Regions from separate parts of the Methylobacterium sp. AC315 genome, predicted to be linked through region 1. Evidence: predicted binding sites of a transcription regulator. Region 1 holds the regulator's gene; each other region holds the start of a gene.
The links. The regulator PhoB, encoded in region 1, activates phosphate uptake and scavenging genes when phosphate is short. The targets are predictions, from matches to a motif close to TGTCATNNANCTGTCAT.
Positions count from the first base shown of each region.

Region 2: AC0IY0_RS18960 (Orn/Lys/Arg family decarboxylase) is a predicted target of PhoB. The motif match lies at 1,804-1,820, and genes of this name have one in related genera.
Region 3: AC0IY0_RS14825 (YdcH family protein) is a predicted target of PhoB. The motif match lies at 1,353-1,369, and genes of this name have one in related genera.

Region 1 is NZ_CEEDEA010000001.1:90,040-93,309, forward strand. Features, by position in the region: gene pstB (phosphate ABC transporter ATP-binding protein PstB) at 1-77, shown strand, start outside; gene phoU (phosphate signaling complex protein PhoU) at 393-1,115, shown strand; gene phoB (phosphate regulon transcriptional regulator PhoB) at 1,290-1,985, shown strand; gene AC0IY0_RS00425 (protein-disulfide reductase DsbD family protein) at 2,031-3,270, opposite strand, start outside.
Region 2 is NZ_CEEDEA010000011.1:169,910-173,179, forward strand. Features, by position in the region: gene AC0IY0_RS18960 (Orn/Lys/Arg family decarboxylase) at 1-1,755, opposite strand, end outside; gene AC0IY0_RS18965 (LamB/YcsF family protein) at 1,862-2,647, opposite strand; gene AC0IY0_RS18970 (lysozyme inhibitor LprI family protein) at 2,734-3,177, opposite strand; gene AC0IY0_RS18975 (ferric siderophore receptor protein) at 3,250-3,270, shown strand, end outside.
Region 3 is NZ_CEEDEA010000007.1:209,396-212,665, reverse strand. Features, by position in the region: gene AC0IY0_RS14840 (5-(carboxyamino)imidazole ribonucleotide synthase) at 1-326, opposite strand, end outside; gene purE (5-(carboxyamino)imidazole ribonucleotide mutase) at 323-820, opposite strand; gene AC0IY0_RS14830 (YdcH family protein) at 991-1,212, opposite strand; gene AC0IY0_RS14825 (YdcH family protein) at 1,383-1,565, shown strand; gene AC0IY0_RS14820 (propionyl-CoA synthetase) at 1,947-3,270, shown strand, end outside.

The DNA.
Region 1 (3,270 bases):
TCGGCCCCACCAACCGCATGTTCATGAACCCTGTGGAGCAGCGGACCCAGGATTACATCACCGGGCGGTTCGGTTAAGCCAATCGCGGAAGTTTCGCGGAAGAGTTGATGACCGGATCGGCACATGTTTGCGCGTCGATCTCAAGACGCGGAGCCGCGCCCGATCGGAATTCGACCGGGCGCTACTCCGAGGCATGTTGCGTTGACCTGGGAACATCGGCCTATTCCGGTTGTTTTTGTCGCGTGCCGAAATCTGCTCCGCTCCGCATCATGACGTGAACTATCCAAGGGACTGGGTACCGGGAAACGTACAACGGTATCCGTGATCGCAGCGGCGGGTTTCCGCCAGACCTCGCGGATCAAGGTTTGCGGGACGCCATCGAAGGATCCACCATGCCCGGCCATATCGTCAGTTCCTACGACACCGACCTGGATGACCTGCGTCGCTCAATTTCCGAGATGGGCGGCGTCGCCGAGAAGATGGCCGCCGAGGCGACCGATGCCCTCGTCCGCCGGGACGATACGCTCGCCCAGGCGGTGATCCTCGCCGACAAGCGCCTCGATGCGCTCCAGCGTGACATCGAAGAGCGGGCAGTGCTGCTCATCGCCCGGCGTCAGCCGCTGGCGATCGACCTGCGCGAGACCATCTCGGCAATCCGCGTGTCCGGCGATCTGGAGCGGATCGGCGACCTCGCCAAGAACGTCGCCAAGCGGGTCGTCGCGATCTCCGATCAGGCGCCTGCGCAGAAGATCGTGCTCGGCGTGCGCCACATGAGCGACCTCGCGGAAGCTCAGCTCAAGGATATCCTCGACGCCTATGCCAGCCGCGACATCAAGGCGGCCTACGATGTCTGGGAGCGGGATGGCGAGATCGATGCCCTGTACAATTCGCTGTTCCGCGAGCTCCTCACCTACATGATGGAGGATCCGCGCAACATCTCGTTCTGCACGCATCTGCTCTTCTGCGCGAAGAACGTCGAACGCATCGGCGACCACACTACCAATATCGCCGAGACGATCCATTACCTCGCCACCGGTGAGACGCTGGCGGGCGAGCGGCCGAAGAACGACGCGTCGAACTACGCGACGGTCGGGCCTGCCGCCACGGCCCCGTGACATGCGGTTCGCGGTTCCTCCGCAGCGCGCACTCCCACCTGCGGGACAAAGCCCCGGTGGGAGTGCGCGTGGGTTGAGGAATCGCGGCCCCTGCCGCACCATCGGCGCGTCCGGGCCCTCCGGCGCGGTTGATTCGATGCGTGCCGAATTCGGAACAGGTTATCGAACGTGAGCATGCAAGTCCTGATCGTCGAGGACGAGGAGGCGCTGACTACCCTGCTGCGCTACAACCTGGAGGCCGAAGGATTCCTGGTGGATTCGGCCAGTCGCGGTGACGACGCCGAACTGCTCCTGGCCGAGCGCACGCCCGATCTGGTCCTGCTCGACTGGATGCTGCCCGGCCTCTCGGGCATCGAGTTGTGCCGCCGCATCCGGGCCCGACGCGAGACCGAGCGTCTGCCGGTGATCATGCTCACCGCCCGCGGCGAGGAAGGCGACCGGGTCCGCGGGCTCGGGACCGGCGCCGACGACTACATCGTCAAGCCGTTCTCGGTGCCGGAACTGCTGGCCCGCGTTCGGGCGCTGCTGCGTCGGGCCAAGCCGGCCCACGTCGCCGACCGTCTGGCGGCGGGCGACATCGAGCTCGACCGCTCCGGCCACCGGGTCCGGCGCGCCGGCGAGGAACTCCATCTCGGGCCAACCGAATTCAGGCTGCTCGAATTCCTGATGCTGGCGCCGGGCCGGGTTTTTTCCCGTGAACAGCTCCTCGACGGGGTCTGGGGCCACGACGTCTACATCGACGAGCGCACCGTGGACGTGCATGTCGGGCGGCTGCGTAAGGCGCTCAACGCCCCCCGGCAGGCCGACCCGATCCGCACCGTGCGGGGCTCGGGATACGCCTTCGACGAGACGTTTTCCCTCGAAGCCTGAAGACCTCCAGCCCGTCGGGGCGGAACGGCGCGCCTGCCTCCTCGGTCAGCGTGCCAGCGCTGCGCTCTTACCGGAGGCGGCCGGTACCGCCTTCAAGGCCGCCAGCACCGTTCCCTCGGTGAGGATCTGCGGCAGCACCTGTGCCTCCCCAGTGCCCGTGTAGAGCAGGTACAGCGGGACGCCGCTGCGCCCATGCGCCTCCAGCAAGCGGGTGATCTCGGGGTTCTGGTTGGTCCAGTCGCCCTTCAGGTAGGTCACACCCCGATCCTTCATGGCGGCCCGCACGGCCTTCGTGGACAACGAGGTCGTCTCGTTGACCGCGCATGTGATGCACCAGGCGGCGGTCATGTTCACGAAGACCGGCCGCCGCGCGTTCACCAAGGCGTCGAGACGCGCCTGCGTGAAGGGCTCGACGCCCTCTGCGGCGGCCTGGGCGACGGGCACGGCCCGGTCGCGATCGAGGGTCAGGGTCAGTGCCCCGACGGCGACGACCGTCAGCAGCGCGACGCCCTGGACGACGGGTCCGACCCGCGAAGCGGCGACGCGCCCGTGCTCCCAGGCCCAGGCCGCGAAGCCCACCAGCACGAGGCCGATCAGCCCCACCAGAAGCCCCTGCGGGCCGACCTGCTGGGCCAGGACCCAGATCAGCCACGCCACCGTTGCGTAGACCGGGAAAGCCAGAACCTGCTTCAGGGTTTCCATCCAGGCGCCCGGCCGCGGCAGCGCCCGCAGCGCCGGCGGCCACAGGGTCAGCGCCAGGAAGGGCAGGGCGAGGCCCAAGCCCAGGCTTGCGAACACCGCGAGCGCGACGCCGGCGCTCTGGGTCAGCGCGAAGCCCACGGCCGAGCCCATGAACGGTGCCGTGCAGGGGGTCGCCACCAGGGTCGCGAGAACGCCCGTGAAGAAAGAGCCGCTGAGACCCGAGCGCCGGGCGAGCCCGTCGCCGATGGCGGTGAGCCGACCGCCGACATGGACAACCCCCGACAGGCTCAGGCCCATGGCGAGCAGCAGATAGGCGAGCCCGGCCACCACGGCCGGCGATTGCAGCTGGAAGCCCCAGCCGATCGCGGCCCCGCCGCCCTTGAGGGCGAGCAGCAAGCCTGCAAGGCCTAGGAAGCTCGCCATCACCCCAGCCGTGTAGGCGAGGCCGTGCAGGCGCACGCGCGCCGCGCTCTCGCCGGCATGCCGGACGAGGCCGAGCACTTTGATCGACAGGACGGGAAAGACGCAGGGCATCAGGTTGAGGATCAGCCCGCCCAGGAAGGCCAGGCCCGCCGCGGTCGCC
Region 2 (3,270 bases), on a different contig from region 1:
GATCCGGTTCTCGCGCAGGTACTGCGCGACGATCGGGGCCGGCACGCCGTGGTCGGCATAGGCCCCGGTCCGCCGGTCGAAGCCCGGGGTGAGCACCGTGAGCTTGTTCGGGTCGGTGATCGCGTAGCCCGGCGCCACATGGGTGAACCCGTGCCAGCGGGCGCCGGGCTTCAGTTCCCAGTGCCGCGGGTCGGCGGCGAGCTCGTCGGTGGGCACCTTCTCCCACGGCACCTCGGCCCCGTCGGCGTTGGTGGTCACGTCCGGCACGAACGGGTCGAAGAACCAGCGCCGCAGTGGATCGGCCTCGTTCTCCTCGAACTCCCGACGGATCGCCCGGACCTTCTTGCGCCATTCGATCCCGAGTCGGATCGTGTCGTCCCACAGGATCATGCCCGAGCGGCCCTTCATCATCTGGGCGCCGACATCGAGGGAGGCGAAGAGCGGGTAGAACGGCGAGGTCGAGGCGTGGACCAGGAAGCTCTCGTTGAGGCGCTTGTGCTCCACGCGCCGGGTCTGGCCGCGGATATGGCCGTCGCGGGTGTGGATCTGCGAGGCCTGTGAGAAGCTCGCCAGCTGCTTGTGGGTCGATTGCGTGGCGACGATGCCCGGCGAAGTCTCGTCGAGGCCGGTGAGTCCCATGGCGAAGCGGCGCGCGAAGAGCGGGTGGAACTTCATGAAGCCCGCCCAGGCCTCGTCGAACAGGATGTAGTCGCAGAGGTGGCCGATCCGCTCCAGGATCTCCTGCGCGTCGTAGATCGTGCCGTCATAGGTGCATTGCTCGATCACCGCGACCCGGAACGGCCGCTCCCGGCGCCAGGCCTCGGGGTCGGTGACCAGCGGGTTGGCGCGGATCTTTTCCCGGATCCGGGTCTCGTCCAGGGCCTCGTGATAGATCGGACCGATCAAGCCGAAGGCGTTCCGGTCCGTCTCCAGGAAGATCGGGATGCCGCCGCCCAGGAACAGGGCGCCGTGATGGGCCGCCTTGTGGTTGTTGCGGTCGAACAGAACGAGGTCGTCCTCGGCCACCAGCGAGGACAGGACGATCTTGTTGGAGGCCGAGGTGCCGTTGAGGACGAAGTAGGTCTTCTCCGCCCCGAAGATCTTGGCGGCCTCCTTCTGGGCCTTGAGCGCGGGCCCTTCGTGGGTCAGCAGGTCGCCGAGGTCGAGCACCGAATTGTCGAGGTCGTCGCGAAAGATCGCCTCGCCGAGGTGCTCCACGAAGATCCGGCCGATGGGTGAGCGGTTGTAGAAGATGCCGCCGTTGTGCCCCGGGCAGGTCCAGAGCTGGTTGCCCTTCTCGGCATAGTCCACGAGCGCGCCGAAGAACGGCGTCTTCAGGGTCTCGGCATATTGCGTCACCCGGCTGACCAGGCCGCGGGCGATGAATTCCGGCGTCTCTTCCGCCAGGAAGATGTAGCCGTCGATGAAGTCCAGGAGCTCGACCGGGATGTCCTCCAGCCGCTTGCGGCGGACCATGATGACGATCGGCATCTCCAGGCCGCGCTTGCGCATCATGTCGATGAGCGCGGCGGCCTTGCCGTCGAGACCGCGCTTGCCCCAGTCGACCACCATGCAGCCGATGGCCGCATCGGTCTGCACGGCGATCGCCGCGTCCTCGACCCGCCGGGCCCGCACCACCTCGAAGCCGCGATTCTCCACCGCCGCCACGATCTGGGCGACGCGCGCGCCCTCCAGGTCGTCCGGATCGAAGGCGGGGGCGCACATCAGAACCGTGAAGCGACGGTGGAAATCCATAGGGCCTCTCAAAGCCTCGTAAGCAGCGAGTGGCTTTCTGGCCCATCTGCGACGTTTGCATGACGGTGAGGCGGATCGCGGCCGAAACCGGACGGAATCGGCGAACTCAGGCGCCGATCGCGCGACCGATCACCTGGGCCATCGGCCTGATGGCGATCCCCAGGGCGGCCAAGTCGGACCGCACCCGCGCGGCCATCGCGACCGCGCCCGGTGTGTCGCCGTGGACGCAGATGCTGTCGATTCGGGCCGGGATGCGTCGCCCGGACAGGCACGTGATGGCGCGGTCCTCGATCATCCGCACCACGCGCTCCGCCGCCTCGGCCGGATCGTGCAGGACCGCGCCCGGGTGCGTGCGCGAGACCAGGTTGCCGGTCTCGGCGTAAGCCCGGTCGGCGTAGATCTCGCGCGCCAGCGGCAAACCGAGCCGCTCGCCGGCCCGCTCGGTCTCGAGGCCGGGCATGACCACGAAGATCAGGTCGCGGTCCAGCGTCCGGATCGCCCGGGCCACCGCCAGGGCGAGATCCGCGTCCGCGTTGGCGATGTTGCCCAGCGCCCCGTGGGTCTTCACGTGCCGCACCGGGCAGCCGGCATCCTGGGCCAGCGCCAGGAGGGCGCCGACCTGATAGAGCACGACCTTCTCGACATCGGCCGGGCGCTCGCCGTGGATCGGGCGCCGGCCGAAGCCCCAGAGATCGAGGAAGCCCGGATGCGCCCCGGCCTGGACCCCGGCGCGGGCGGCGAGCGTCAGGGTCTCGTGCATGACCAGCGGGTCGCCGGCGTGGAACCCGCAGGCGATGTTGGCCGAACTGGCGATCGCCAGCATCCCGGCATCGTCGCCGAGGCGGTAGACGCCGAAACCCTCGCCCATGTCGCAGTTCAGGTCGACGATCATCGAGGTCCCTCGCGTGCGCAGCGGTTGCGCGCATTCAAGGGTCGGACCAGTTGCCCGCCGCCGCCTCCGAGGCGGGAGCCACCTCTCTACTGAAGCGGGTACCGGCTCAGGATGTCCTCGGTCCGCTGGACGGTCTTGTCGTACCTGCAGGCATACAGCGCCCCGGTGGTGCCGCTGCCGTTGTTCCACTCGCTGAAAGTGAGATCGCCGCAATCGGCGTCCCGGAAGGCGATCCAGGCGCGCTGGGCCGCCGTGAACTGGGCCTTCCAGGTCGCCTTGGCGTCCAGCGGGCGGTCGTCCTGGTCGATGACCGACAGGGCCTTCTTGTAGGCGGCGTTGAGCTTCGCGTCGGCCGCGTCGAGGGCCTTGTGCAGGCAGGTCTGGGTCTCTGGCGTCGAGGTCGCGGCCCGGCACAGCTTGGCCGAGGGCTGGTCGGCCCGGGCGCTCGCGAAAGGAAGGGCGCAGGTCCAGAGCGCGGCGAGGGCAAGGATCCCGGTCGAGCCGGCCACGGTGAAGGGGTTCGAGGGCATCGCGGTCTCCCCGGAGGCGAATCAGGCCGGCGCGGATGCGCGGCCGGACCGCGGAACGCTGGCCGGAAAGGCATGAACACTTCTTTGGCATGC
Region 3 (3,270 bases), on a different contig from region 1:
AGGCGATCCTGGGTGGTGGCCAAAGCTTCGGCGTTCGGGTGCAGGGGCGCGTGCCGGGCCAGGATGTCGGCGGTGGCGCGCGGGATGTTCTCGAACTCGTAGGTCACCGCGTCGACGCTGCGCGCGAAGGCGGCGAGCGCTTGCGGGTCGTCGTAGGCCGCGCAGGTCGTCCGGGCGCAGACGTCGAAGGCGGGGCTGTCCTGATCGGGCGCGTAGACGTGCACCTTCAGGCCGTAAGCGGCCGCCGCGAGCGCGATCATGCGCCCGAGCTGCCCGCCGCCGACGATGCCGAGGGTGGAGCCGGGCTTCAGGGGTGTGTCCGTCACGAATGCGTTTCCGTCACCGGCCGCTCGGCCACCGACGCGGTCTGGGCCGCGCGCCACGCCTCGAGCCGCTCCGCCAGGCCCGGATCGCCGAGCGCCAGCACCGCGGCCGCCAGCAGCGCCGCGTTGACCGCGCCCGCCCGGCCGATCGCCAGCGTCCCGACGGGAATGCCGGCCGGCATCTGGACGATCGACAGCAGGCTGTCCTGGCCGGACAGGGCCTTCGATTCCACAGGAACGCCGAAGACCGGCAGGCGGGTCATCGCGGCCGCCATGCCGGGCAGGTGCGCGGCCCCGCCGGCACCGGCGATCACGACCTTGAACCCGTCCGCCACCGCGCCCTTGGCGAAGGCCACGAGCCGGTCCGGGGTGCGGTGGGCCGACACGATCCGGGCGTCGTACGGCACCGCGAGCGCATCGAGCGTCTCGGCGGCGTGCCGCATGGTCGCCCAGTCGGACTGACTGCCCATGATGATCGCGACGGGAGGCGACGCCATCGTATGTCCCGGCAAAAGAGGCCGCTTACAGGCGAGGCGGCCCGGCGGCAAGGCGGCGGGCCAGTGCGTCCACCGGCATCGGTGGACCGTCCCGAAAGATGGTTTCCGGCTTCCGGGGCGACGCGCTGCGCTCGCTCACCCCGAACCGGCATCCACTTCGGCGGCGCGCTCTAAGCGATGATATCGGGGGTGAGGGCATCCTCGATATGGTAGATCCGGTCGCGCAGGGTCAGCTTGCGCTTCTTCAAGCGCTGGATCTGAAGCTGATCCCCGGCGACGCTGCGCTCCAGCGCCTCGATGGCGCCGTCGAGGCCCCGGTGCTCCTCGCGCAGCCGACTCAGCTCGGCCTCGAGGTCCGACTGCGCGCTCTCACCCGACTCGTCCGCCATCATCACCCGCGGGATCGAAGACCGTTCCAGATCGAAGAGCATGCGTTACGCCCCGCCGCGGGACAAGCCGGCCGTGCAAGCATTCGTGAGGCTTGGCCGGAGAAAAGGCTTCGACAGGTGCGGCATCCTGTGCCAGTCTCCATGTGTCGGAACAATGACAGGAGATTCGACTCATGTCGCTGCAGACGCATTTGAGCCAACTCGCCCGGAAGCACGAAGCCCTCGAGCGCGAGATTCACGAGGCGATCCACAGGCCTTCTGCGAACGACCTCCACATTGCCGAACTGAAGCGACGGAAACTTCTTCTCAAAGACGAGATCAAAAGGCTGCAAGCCGGCAACGATACGTTGCACTGAGCGACGCCTGACTGTCCCACGAACATACTTTCAAGATGAGAACCGCCGTATCGGTCCGCCCGGTGCGGCGGTTCTCTGCACGCGTGTTTTACGCTCTTCCAACCGAGACCCCGTCGCGAGGCGCCCGCGCCACTGAGCCTCGAAGGCGCCCTCCAGATGCAGCCGCGATCCCTGGAACCCTCCTTCGAGGCCTCCGCTTCGGTCCAGAACATCAGAATGATGGGACTGGGTAGGAGAAGCCGGCTCTTCGGCTGAGCCCGGTAGCGATCCATAAGCGCGTTATCATCCACTTGGACGACCGCTCGCGCGCGCAAAAAAATCAGAATCGGCTAATCTCTCCGGGATGCCGCCGGAGAGCGGCTCCGAGGACACGCCGCGCCCATGACCACCGCCAGCCTGCCGGGCCGCTATCCCGAGATCTATGACGCGGCGCGCCGCGACCCGGAGGCGTTCTGGCGCGAGGCGGCCCGGGCGCTCGACTGGTCGCGCGCGCCCGAGCAGATCTTCGCGCCGGACGCCGGGCCCTACGGCCGCTGGTTCCCGGACGGGACGCTCAACGCCTGCCACAACGCGGTGGACCGCCACGCCGACGGGGCGCGGGCCGAGCAGGCGGCGATCCTGTACGATTCCCCCGTCACCGGCACGAAGCGCAGCATCAGCTACCGGGCCCTGCGCGATTCGGTGGCGACGCTCGCGGCCGTCTTGGCCGATCTCGGCGTCGGCAAGGGCGACCGGGTGATCCTGTACATGCCGATGGTGCCCGAGGCCCTGTTCGGCATGCTGGCCTGCGCCCGGCTGGGCGCCGTCCACTCGGTGGTGTTCGGCGGCTTCGCGGCGAACGAATTGGCGGTGCGGATCGAGGATGCGGCCCCGAAGGTGGTGCTGGCGGCCTCCTGCGGCCTGGAGCCGAACCGGGTGGTCGCCTACAAGCCGCTGCTGGACCTCGCGATCGCCACCTCCCGGCACAAGCCCGAGGCCTGCCTGATCCTGCAGCGTCCTCAATGCGCCGCGACGCTCGTCGCGGGCCGCGACCACGATTGGGCCGAGGCCGTCGCGGCCGCCGAGGCGGCGGGCAAGCGCGCCGCCTGCGTGCCGGTGGCCGCCACCGACCCGCTCTACGTCCTCTACACCTCCGGGACGACCGGCAAGCCGAAGGGCGTGGTCCGGGATACCGGCGGCTACCTCGTGGCGCTCGCTTGGTCGATGCCGAACCTCTACGGCGTCCGGCCCGGCGAGACCTATTTCTGCGCCTCCGATATCGGCTGGGTGGTCGGCCATTCCTACATCGTCTACGCGCCGCTGCTGCACGGCTGCACCACGGTCCTGTACGAGGGCAAGCCGGTGGGCACGCCCGATGCCGGGGCGTTCTGGCGGGTGGTCGCCGAGCACGGCGTAGTCTGTCTGTTCACGGCGCCGACGGCCCTGCGCGCGATCAAGAAGGAGGATCCGGCCGGGGCGCTGGTGGGCGACTACGACCTGTCCGCCTTCCGCAGCCTGTTCCTGGCCGGGGAGCGGGCCGACCCGGATTCGGTCGCCTGGGCCGAGCGGGCGCTGGATCGCCCGGTCATCGACCATTGGTGGCAGACCGAGACCGGCTGGCCGATCGCCGGCAACCCGTTGGGCCTCGGCCTCCTGCCGGTCAAGCACGGCAGCACCTGCGTGCCGATGCCGGGCTACGCGGTCGCGGTCCTGGACGAGGGCGGCA